3 regions of the Oceanobacillus longus genome follow, and region 1 is predicted to be linked to each of the others. Evidence: riboswitches for the same ligand, from Rfam matches in the RefSeq annotation. Region 1 holds a riboswitch; each other region holds the start of a gene.
What was found. A riboswitch is a leader RNA that binds a small molecule or an ion and turns the genes downstream of it on or off. The one in region 1 is predicted to bind preQ1.
Positions count from the first base shown of each region.

Region 2: it holds a riboswitch for preQ1, as region 1 does, so the genes downstream of both, queC (7-cyano-7-deazaguanine synthase QueC) here and ACFOUV_RS05960 (VUT family protein) in region 1, are expected to answer to the same signal.
Region 3: it holds a riboswitch for preQ1, as region 1 does, so the genes downstream of both, ACFOUV_RS13750 (QueT transporter family protein) here and ACFOUV_RS05960 (VUT family protein) in region 1, are expected to answer to the same signal.

Region 1 is NZ_JBHSAO010000003.1:2,895-6,070, forward strand. Features, by position in the region: gene ACFOUV_RS05955 (YeeE/YedE family protein) at 1-1,061, shown strand, start outside; gene ACFOUV_RS05960 (VUT family protein) at 1,158-1,691, opposite strand; PreQ1 riboswitch class I at 1,809-1,854, opposite strand; gene ACFOUV_RS05965 (pyridoxamine 5'-phosphate oxidase family protein) at 2,055-2,477, shown strand; gene ACFOUV_RS05970 (ABC transporter ATP-binding protein) at 2,721-3,176, shown strand, end outside.
Region 2 is NZ_JBHSAO010000002.1:5,417-8,592, forward strand. Features, by position in the region: gene ACFOUV_RS05460 (OsmC family protein) at 362-814, shown strand; gene queC (7-cyano-7-deazaguanine synthase QueC) at 1,102-1,770, opposite strand; PreQ1 riboswitch class I at 1,854-1,898, opposite strand; gene ACFOUV_RS05470 (sodium/glutamate symporter) at 1,988-3,176, opposite strand, start outside.
Region 3 is NZ_JBHSAO010000010.1:87,902-91,077, reverse strand. Features, by position in the region: gene metA (homoserine O-acetyltransferase MetA) at 1-112, shown strand, start outside; gene ACFOUV_RS13755 (DUF3891 family protein) at 198-965, opposite strand; gene ACFOUV_RS13750 (QueT transporter family protein) at 1,077-1,562, opposite strand; PreQ1 riboswitch class I at 1,570-1,614, opposite strand; gene ACFOUV_RS13745 (VOC family protein) at 1,801-2,661, shown strand.

The DNA.
Region 1 (3,176 bases):
CAACGTTGCTCCATGCCAGATTTGGGTTTACTTCGGCTTTTCGCAGACTCGCTTCAGTGGGGAATGTACAGGGACTTCAGGCACATATGGTCATGCTTGCAATAGCGACAACATTATTTGCAATTATTTTAAGTACAGGTTTTAGTTTTACAGGACTTACACCTGCTGGGTATGTATCTCCTGTTGGGGTCAGTGTTATTTTCGGATCATTTATTTTTGGTATTGGTATGCAGCTTGGTAATGGATGTGCGTCTGGTACATTATATAATTTCGGTGGTGGATCATCATCCATGATATTAACGCTGATTGCCTTTATTATCGGATCAACAATCGGTGCTTATCATTTCTCATTCTGGATGGGTACACCTTCTTTGCCTCCGATATCATTGGCTGAATCCACTGGACTTGGGTTTTTTGGTGCATGGATTGTTCAGCTAGCTTTATTTGCTTTAATCTATGGGGTTACTGTTAAAATTGCCAAACGGAAAAATCCCCCATCCATGAAACCTCTTCCTACAACAAACGGATGGAAAAAAATATTCAGAGGTGCATGGCCACTATTTGCTGCGGCAATCATTCTTGCAATCCTAAATGCTTTGACTTTGACAGTCAGAGGTCAACCATGGGGGATTACATCTGCTTTTGCTTTGTGGGGAGGAAAGACACTTCAGGCAATTGGTATCGATGTGACTAGTTGGGGTTATTTTACAGGAGCGAACGCGGAGGCTTTATCACAAACGGTATTGGCTGATTCCACGAGTGTCATGAATTTCGGTATTATACTTGGAGCATTTATTGCAGCCGCTGCCCAGGGATCTTTCAAACCGAAGAAGTTTAAACCTGGTGTTGCTGGTGCTGCTATTGTTGGTGGTCTTTTGATGGGATATGGCTCCCGTCTTGCATTCGGCTGCAATATTGGCGCATACTTTGGCGGGATTGCCTCCTTTAGCCTTCATGGTTGGGTATGGGGAGTAATGGCATTGCTTGGAACTGGACTTGCTTTGTTTATCAGACCATTATTCGGCATGAAGAATCCGAAGAAATCGGATCAATTTTGTTAATAAAAGACTAGTAATCTATTTCTTCACTTTGCTAAAGTATTAAAAAAAAGCTCCGTTCCTTTATCGAAAAGGAACGGAGCTTTTTTTATCTTAAGGTCAATTAGCGAATTCTGCTTTAACAGTCTTCGAGTTTTGAAGAACGAGTACACCAGCAAATTGCATTGTCACTTTGATAAAGATTTGTCCTAAAATTGCCATCCATACTGCTTCCCAAGGTACAAACCCGGCCCCTAGAGGTGATAAACCAATAATTACGAAAATAGTCGAATCCAGTACACCACCAACTGTTCCGCTATAAAGTACACGGATATGCATCGGCTTTTTTATCCTGGAATAAATTTCTGTATCCACGGTTTCTGAAACGAGGAAACTAATCGCACTGGCAAAAACAATCCATAATGTATCCCCTAACAGATAACTTGAAATTGCAGATAAAAGCAGTGCCATACCAATCAACAAGTACGTTTTTTTCTTGCCGTATTTGTTTTGTACCATATCCCGTAAGATAAATGTTAACCCAATCAGAAATGACCCCCAAGGGATAATAAATACTCCTAATTCTAATGGGGCAAACTTTGCGGTAACAATATTTGCAATAATAATAACAATAAGGTAAAAAAATATTCGCATGGATAGCGCTCCTTTGTACAGTATTAATCAGGAACACCTACTGTCGAACGAGAGAATCATAGTAAAAATTCAATAAAATACAAAAATAAAAACCATATCCTAAAGAAAGATATAGTTACTTCTTTAGTTTTTTATAGAGGGTTTATTCTAGAACCTCTCCCACAAAGCAGGTATTAAATTGATGTTTTTATTATAGCATAAAAATGGTCGACTGGAGGCTTATTTTCTCCCTTCACAGTTGTTATCGGTCATAATGGCAGACCAGTTCATCGTGATCTAGGGTGCATCTCAATTAATACCTTGTTTAATTTTCAAATAGAAAAGGAATAATAACTATATATGAATATAAAGGAGGGTGTTATTTTGAGTCAGGAAGAAATTAAATCAACCGTTGAGAAAATTTTTAAAGAAAGTCCGGTTGGAACGATGGCGACCGTGAAAGGAAATAAGCCTCATTCGCGATATATGATGTTTTTCCATCGGGATTTAAAACTGTACACAGCTACGAATAAAGATACGGATAAAACAGATGAAATTGAAGAAAATCCATTTACACATATCCTCATCGGATACGAAGGTGGAGGATTTGGCGATCAATACGTGGAATATCAAGGCAAAGTATCCTTTAATAACTCCGAAGAACTGAAAAAGGAACTATGGAATGATGATATGAAGCTTTACTTTGAAGGACCGGATGATCCCGAGTATTTGATTTTGGAAATAGAGCCACTTCAAGTCCGTTTAATGAATAAAAAAGGTGAGCCGCCTAAACAATTGGATATTTAACAGCTCACTTAACGTAAGTAACGATTAATATGACAGGAATTTCAGGGGGTCAGTCCTTTGATGTTCCTGTTTTTTTATGGATGGATTTAGTATGCCAATTATAGTCCTTTATACCGACAGAGTATGAAGATAATGTTAATGTTATTAATCTTCATTGAACAACACGTAAGGTTTAAGTAAATTACCTAATTTTAGTGAAAAAGTATGCTTAACTGAAAATGCGAATGTTAAGGAGGCAACAAAATGAGTCAAGTTGAATTAATCGATATTTCCAAGTCATACGACAAACAAAAAAGTGTATTAGATGAAATCAATTTATCCATTGAAGAGGGTGAATTTTTTGTTCTTGTTGGCCCCTCTGGTTCTGGTAAAAGTACATTACTTCGAATGATTGCAGGTCTGGAAGAAATTACAGGGGGCACATTAAAAGTAGATAAAAAAACCGTTAACCACCTCCCTCCAAAAGATAGAAACTTATCCATGGTCTTTCAAAATTATGCATTATATCCGCATTTATCCGTCGAACAAAATATCCTTTTTGGATTAAATGCAAAAAAAGTAGATAAGAAAGAACAGCGAAGAAGATTAACGGAAACTGCTAAAATGATGGGATTGGATAAACTGTTAAAACGAAAACCAAAAGAACTATCAGGTGGGCAAAGACAACGGGTAGCGCTCGCTAGATCTGTTGTTAGTGAA
Region 2 (3,176 bases), on a different contig from region 1:
GGCTGCCAGATAGTTAAATAACGCCAATTTCATAATAACATAATATTCAAAAACATCCCCCGAAGAAATATACTTACGTTTTGTAATACAACGCTTGCACCAATATTTAAGTGAGATAATTTGCAGTCAAAACTCTTGATTTTAACAATTATTGTCTATTTATAAATTAAAAATATTTAGTGTATTGACTATTTAAAATAATGTGATATTATATATAATAATTCCGATGTAAATAATATGTATTAAAAGATTCCGCAGATGAAAGTTACTAGCAAAAGCAAATATATTTTGTTAACCCTTTCGTTAATGAGAAGGGTCTCTAATTAATATAAATTACCATATGAAAAAGGAGAGATTTTTAATGGCAATTACAACAGTGAGTGCGAAAACAGTATTAAAGGAAAATGTGTTAGTGGAAGCTGAAGCTAGAGGTCATAAAGTTATAATAGATGAACCTAAGAATTTAGGTGGTACAGATCAAGGGATGAATCCAGTAGAGCTGCTACTTTCTTCATTAGGTGCATGCCAATCCATTGTTGCTAGAACTTATGCTGAAAAGTTTGAGGTTGATCTTCAAAACTTTTGGGTCGAATTAGATGGTGATATTGATCTGGATGGTTTCTTTGGTAAATCGGATGTACGACCAGGCTTTTCCAATATTCGTTATACGTTCCATATTGAAACAAATGCTCCTGATGAGAAAATACAGGCATATAAGGAATTTATTGAAGCCCATTGCCCTGTTGGAGATACCATTGCAAATCAGGTAAATCTATCCTCTTCAAAAGTAGTAATAGAAAACCCAGTTAAATAGAATGGATAGGTGGAGGCTGCTTCTTTAGTGAAATAAGGAACTATCAATTGATAGTTCCTTATTTTACTCTTGCGTAAGTTTCAATAAAGATAAATTACTTTTCAAAAACACCTTTAATATTCTTCCATCCATAAACAAGTTCATTGGGTTTCCTTCCTACAATTTTACTGCATTTTTTGCTGTATTTAGCCGTTCCCCAGCTCTATGAGTGACCATTCTCATGTAACTTTGCTTAGTATGGTCATTCATCAGATTTATGAAAAACTTTTTTCTGAGTTTGTTTAACATCAGGAGTTCCCCTTGTTTATTTGTTGCAGATACATATCGAGCCCATTTTTTCGCAGCTTACATGAAGGACACTCCCCACATCCCCCGCCACGAATTCCGTGATAACAGGTAATTGTTTTCTCGCGAACATAGTTAAAGGCACCAAGCTGGTCGGAAAGTTCCCAGGTTTCTGCCTTATCCAGCCACATTAATGGCGTATGAATAACAAACGAATCATCCATCGATAAATTCAGTGTTACGTTTAGTGATTTAACAAAAACATCACGGCAGTCCGGGTAACCGCTAAAGTCGGTTTCACAAACCCCGGTAATGATATGCTTCGCTCCAATCTGTTTTGCCAAGATAGTTGCAAATGACAGAAAGAGCAGATTACGTCCGGGGACAAAGGTGGAAGGAAGGTCCCCATTCTCCCCATCTTTTACTTCGATTTCCTCACGTGTTAACGCATTTGGAGCCAATTGACTTAAAAGCGATATATCCAAAACATGATGTCGTACTTTCAAGTCAGCAGCAATTTCCTTTGCTACTTCGATTTCTTCTTTATGGCGTTGATTGTAATCAAATGTCACCACTTCTACGTGATCATACTTTTTCAAAGCCCAGAATAAACAGGTGGTACTATCCTGACCACCACTGAATACGACGACAGCTTTATTATTTTTTTCCATAAAAAAAATTCCCCTTTCATAATATAAAAAGAGAATTCTACTCACCCGAATAAAAAAACCATACCGATAAGGAAGGTACAGTTCCATCCTTAGTTTTTTATAGAGGGTGTAGCTAGAACCTCTCCTGCAATAGTGCAGACTTTTTAAAAATATTTCCTTTTATTATAGCATTTCTTTCATAAAAAGAGCCATATTCATCTACTATGGCCCTTTAACTTTAATTTTTCTTCTTACCAAAATAAAGTAAACCAACGAGCAAACCAATTACACACATGATTGCCGCGAAAGTAAAGAATGGGATCGGGCCGAATTGAAAGATTAGTGGAACAGATAATGCGGTTACTAATCCTCCACCAAGGAATGGCTCAAAAGCGAGCTGTTTATAGCCGAAGCCTTCAAAAGCTGGAGATTCGGCTTTAGGATCGGCAACACGCATCAAGAGTAAACCAGTCGCGGTAATCCCCATCGATTGACCAAAATCACCGATTCCTCTTTCCAGCCAATACGTAGGTATCATTCTTGGAGCGAGGACAAAGAATCCAATCACATTCCATGCAATACCGGTAATCGCAATTAGAAGAAATGGAATGAAGTTGTCTCCAATAACATCTAGTGACACCGTTCCTATCGCTGCTAATATTAGAATATCTAATGAAAACCCCTGAATACGACTAATCATTTGTCGATCGACTAGATATGCATTGTCTACTTTGTTTAAGAATAGTTGTACGATTATTCCTCCAATCATTGCAAAAGGGAATAATGGAACATAGGTCATTAAATCGGAACCGAAGACGGTTGCCTCGATCCTTACGAACGATTGAAGTAAAATATACCCTACGATAATTGCCAAGGCAACCATTGCAAAATGAAAGGAAAGTGGCTCGATTGATTCCGGACGAACCGTCATTTTTGCTGCAGGCTCTCTATTCTCAAATTCCACAATTCCCGCCTTTTTTAAGGAGGAAAATTCTTCAACATCTCTAATGATTTCTGTTTTCTTTTTGCGTATTCCCCAGTTAATGATGATAATTCCTATTATAACCCCTGATAGAATACCAACCGTTGCTAATCCGACAGCCAAGTCATAGGCTTCTGGATATCCCATTTCTTCAAATGTCCCCTGTAGTCCTGCGGCTGTGCCATGACCGCCTTCAAAAGATACTTCAATCAAGGCCCCGACAATGGGTGGCATATCAAAGAATGGTGTCAACACGAGCATTGCCAACAGGATACCGACTACATATTGACCCCAGCCAAGTGTCCAGCCAAAAGCAAGCTGTGGCCCACCAACCCGCCATATTTTTGAAAGATTTGGAAGGATGGTTCCTAAGAACAAGGTTGCAAATACAACATTGATCATCAATCCGGGCAGTTCACTCCATACTTCTGTCGCAGCTGGAAAC
Region 3 (3,176 bases), on a different contig from region 1:
TGATGATCCGGAAAAGGCACCATTATATCGATGGAAAAGCCATTGCAGTCTGTTGTTTTCGAATTGGCTCAATTACTATGTATACCAGGCAACTCCCTATGAATGGGATTGATTTCGAAAAAGTATTAAAAAGCTGAACTTCCGCGTGTATAGGTAGTTCAGCTTTTCTTATTTTTGATTACTCTACAAGCAGGAAATTACTCCGGCAAAATGGTGATTGGTACTTCCTCAAAAGAAGCCTCTTCATAACTATCAATTAATCCTTTCGTAGCAATCGTATCTTTTGCAATAACCTTTTGTTTTAAAGTAATCTCAATTGATTCCTCAAACGGAAAGTCATTTATCACTACGGTATGATCATTTAGCCATCGAAGTTGTATTTTCTGTTTACAGAATTCATGGAGAGTGGTGCTGGTTGGAATACCTTTTTTAAAAAAAGAATGCTCATTTTGTTTTTCAGCACCTGGCTCATTCATACAAATGTATAATGAAAGGTTATCTGCAAGCTGGAGAAGACTATAATGAAATTCAAACAAACGTTTGTTGAATTTGTTTAGTGTGTCAATTATCGTTTGTTGACGCATTTCCTCATACGTAACAAATGCCTGTGCTTCAAGTGAAGTATTGTTCAATAAAAAGCGTTTATAATGCTCGCTACAAAGCATTCCAGCATAGGGATCTACTTTTTGTACTTCATCAATACCGTGTTTATATAGAATGATTTTGGGTAGGTTAGGAAAATCAAAAAAGGAAAATGGTACCTTTTCTTTATCATTCAAAAAGGGTTGCTTATCAAACTCCTTCCAACCATGATCATGTTGATAAGCAGCGTATTCAACCGACTCACGAAGTTCCATACCATGAAAATAATCCGATTTCCACTGCTTCATAATATCTCCTGAGATTTGGGCGTGGTGATCCTGCTGAATTAATACAAAATGCTGGTCATGTTCTCTGACAATCATTTAAACTCCATCCTTTCCGGTGTGGAATGTACTATCAGTATAAGCAATGTTGTCGAGCGGGCAAAATAAAAACTTCATCATCCGCAAAATTAAAACGAATGATGAAGTAATTTAAATTAGTTTATCAAAATGTAATCTTTTATTTAGAGCATAAATGATTGGAATACCGATTGCCAGCACAACAAATTCGCCAATAGCTGTAGTAAGCCATGTAAATAGGAATGGCAGTGCCAATGCTAGATTCAATTCAAATGCAATAATAAACATATTGAATGTGAAGACTATTGTATTTGCAACAAGAAGCACCCAAATATTTTTTATATATTTTGCAAGTAATATGATAATACCCAATGAGATAGCTGAATGGGCAACTCCGAAAACCAAATCATACCACCCTAATGGGGAGAATAAAAGGTTATATAAAAATACACCTAGTACAATTCCGAAGAAGTAACGTTTATCAAACACAATCAGGTGATTGAATACTTCGGAAATGCGGAATTGAATATTTGTAAACCCAAAAGGTATAATAAGTGCAGATACAGCAATATATAATGCTGCTAATAAACCATTAATTACAAGTGTTCTTACGGTCATTGTAAATCTCTCCTTAGTTTTTTTTCGTGGGATGGTTACGAACCACGTAAAGCAATGCAAGCAAGTATAATACAAAAACAAATAAAAGAAAAGCCTTTTTTATTTACTTCTTACTATTTTTAATAAGGGTCATTTGACAATAATAAAAAAAATCATTATAATACTTACATAAAGTAACTAAGTATAAACATGTAATTAAAAGTAAGTTAAACATAAAAAAGTGTAAAGGGAGATAGTTATGGAAAAGAAATTTTTCGAACAACCGACAATATACGTAGGAGAAGTTAATATAAATGTGACAGACTTAAAGAAATCCATTACTTTTTATAAAGATTTTATGGGATTTAAAGTATTGGTAGAAGAAGAATACAAAGCAGTTCTATCTGCGGATGGTAAAATACCATTATTAACATTAGAACAGCCAGAAAATGTTGCACCAAAAGAGGCAAGAACGACCGGATTATATCACTTTGCAATTCTCTTGCCAACTCGCGGAGATTTATCCGCATTCCTGAAACACATTATACAGGCTTCTGGTGGCCAAATGCGTCTAGGGGCATCCGATCACTATGTCAGTGAGGCTCTATACTTTGATGACCCGGATGGAAACGGCATAGAGATTGCTCATGACCGTGATTCTTCTGAATGGAATTGGTCTGATAATCAAGTATCCATGGCAACAGTAGCGCTAGATGGAGATGATTTACTTGCTGAAACAGAAGAGGGTTGGAAAGGGATGCCAACCGATACGGTCATTGGACATATTCATCTTCATGTTTCTGATATAGAAAAAACAAGAAGGTTCTACGTGAATGGTCTTGGGTATGACGTCGTTACGGAATTTCCAGGGGCGCTTTTCACATCACATAATGGCTATCATCACCATATAGGTTTAAACGTCTGGAATGGAGTCGGTGCGCCTACACCTACTGAAAACAGCGCAGGATTGAATTGGTTTACACTGAATTTCCCTGATGAGGATGCGCTTCATAAAACAAAGATAAATTTGGAAAAAGTAGGAGCTTCGGTGAAAGCAGAAGAAGATTATTATGTAACGGAAGATCCTTCAGGAAATACGATTCAGCTAAGACTAAATTAATAATGAAGAAGAAGCTACTGGAATTCATTTTCAGTAGCTTCTTCTTCATTATGTATAGAAATATTTCTTTTTATCATTAATCACCTTTCGACCAATAAAATAGGTATCAAACAGGTAACTGGGGTAAACTTAGCATGTCTTTACTAACCAGCTTGCTAAACTTGGTAAGAATAAGGATATTTTCGTAATGTTTAATGCTTTTTAATCATCGCAGAGTTGAGATAAAATGCGAACTAACTTTAGATTTATTTTCAGGAGAAATGCGCTCTTGCTGCCGTCCATGATCGCTCTGGGCGGATGCGCATCCTTAGGGCACGGCCTCAGCCCCGAAGAGAAAACCACTCTTCTGGTCTTCGGACACGTGCTATTCCCGCAGGAGTCACCGCCCGCCGCTCACCCGGACTGGTGAAGCTGTAGGATGATATTTTAGCTATTAGCAGGTGTAGTCATTGTCATTGTCAGCAACCTTCTAACCAGCTCGGGGAAATATACGGAGACTCCTACGGGAAGAGAGG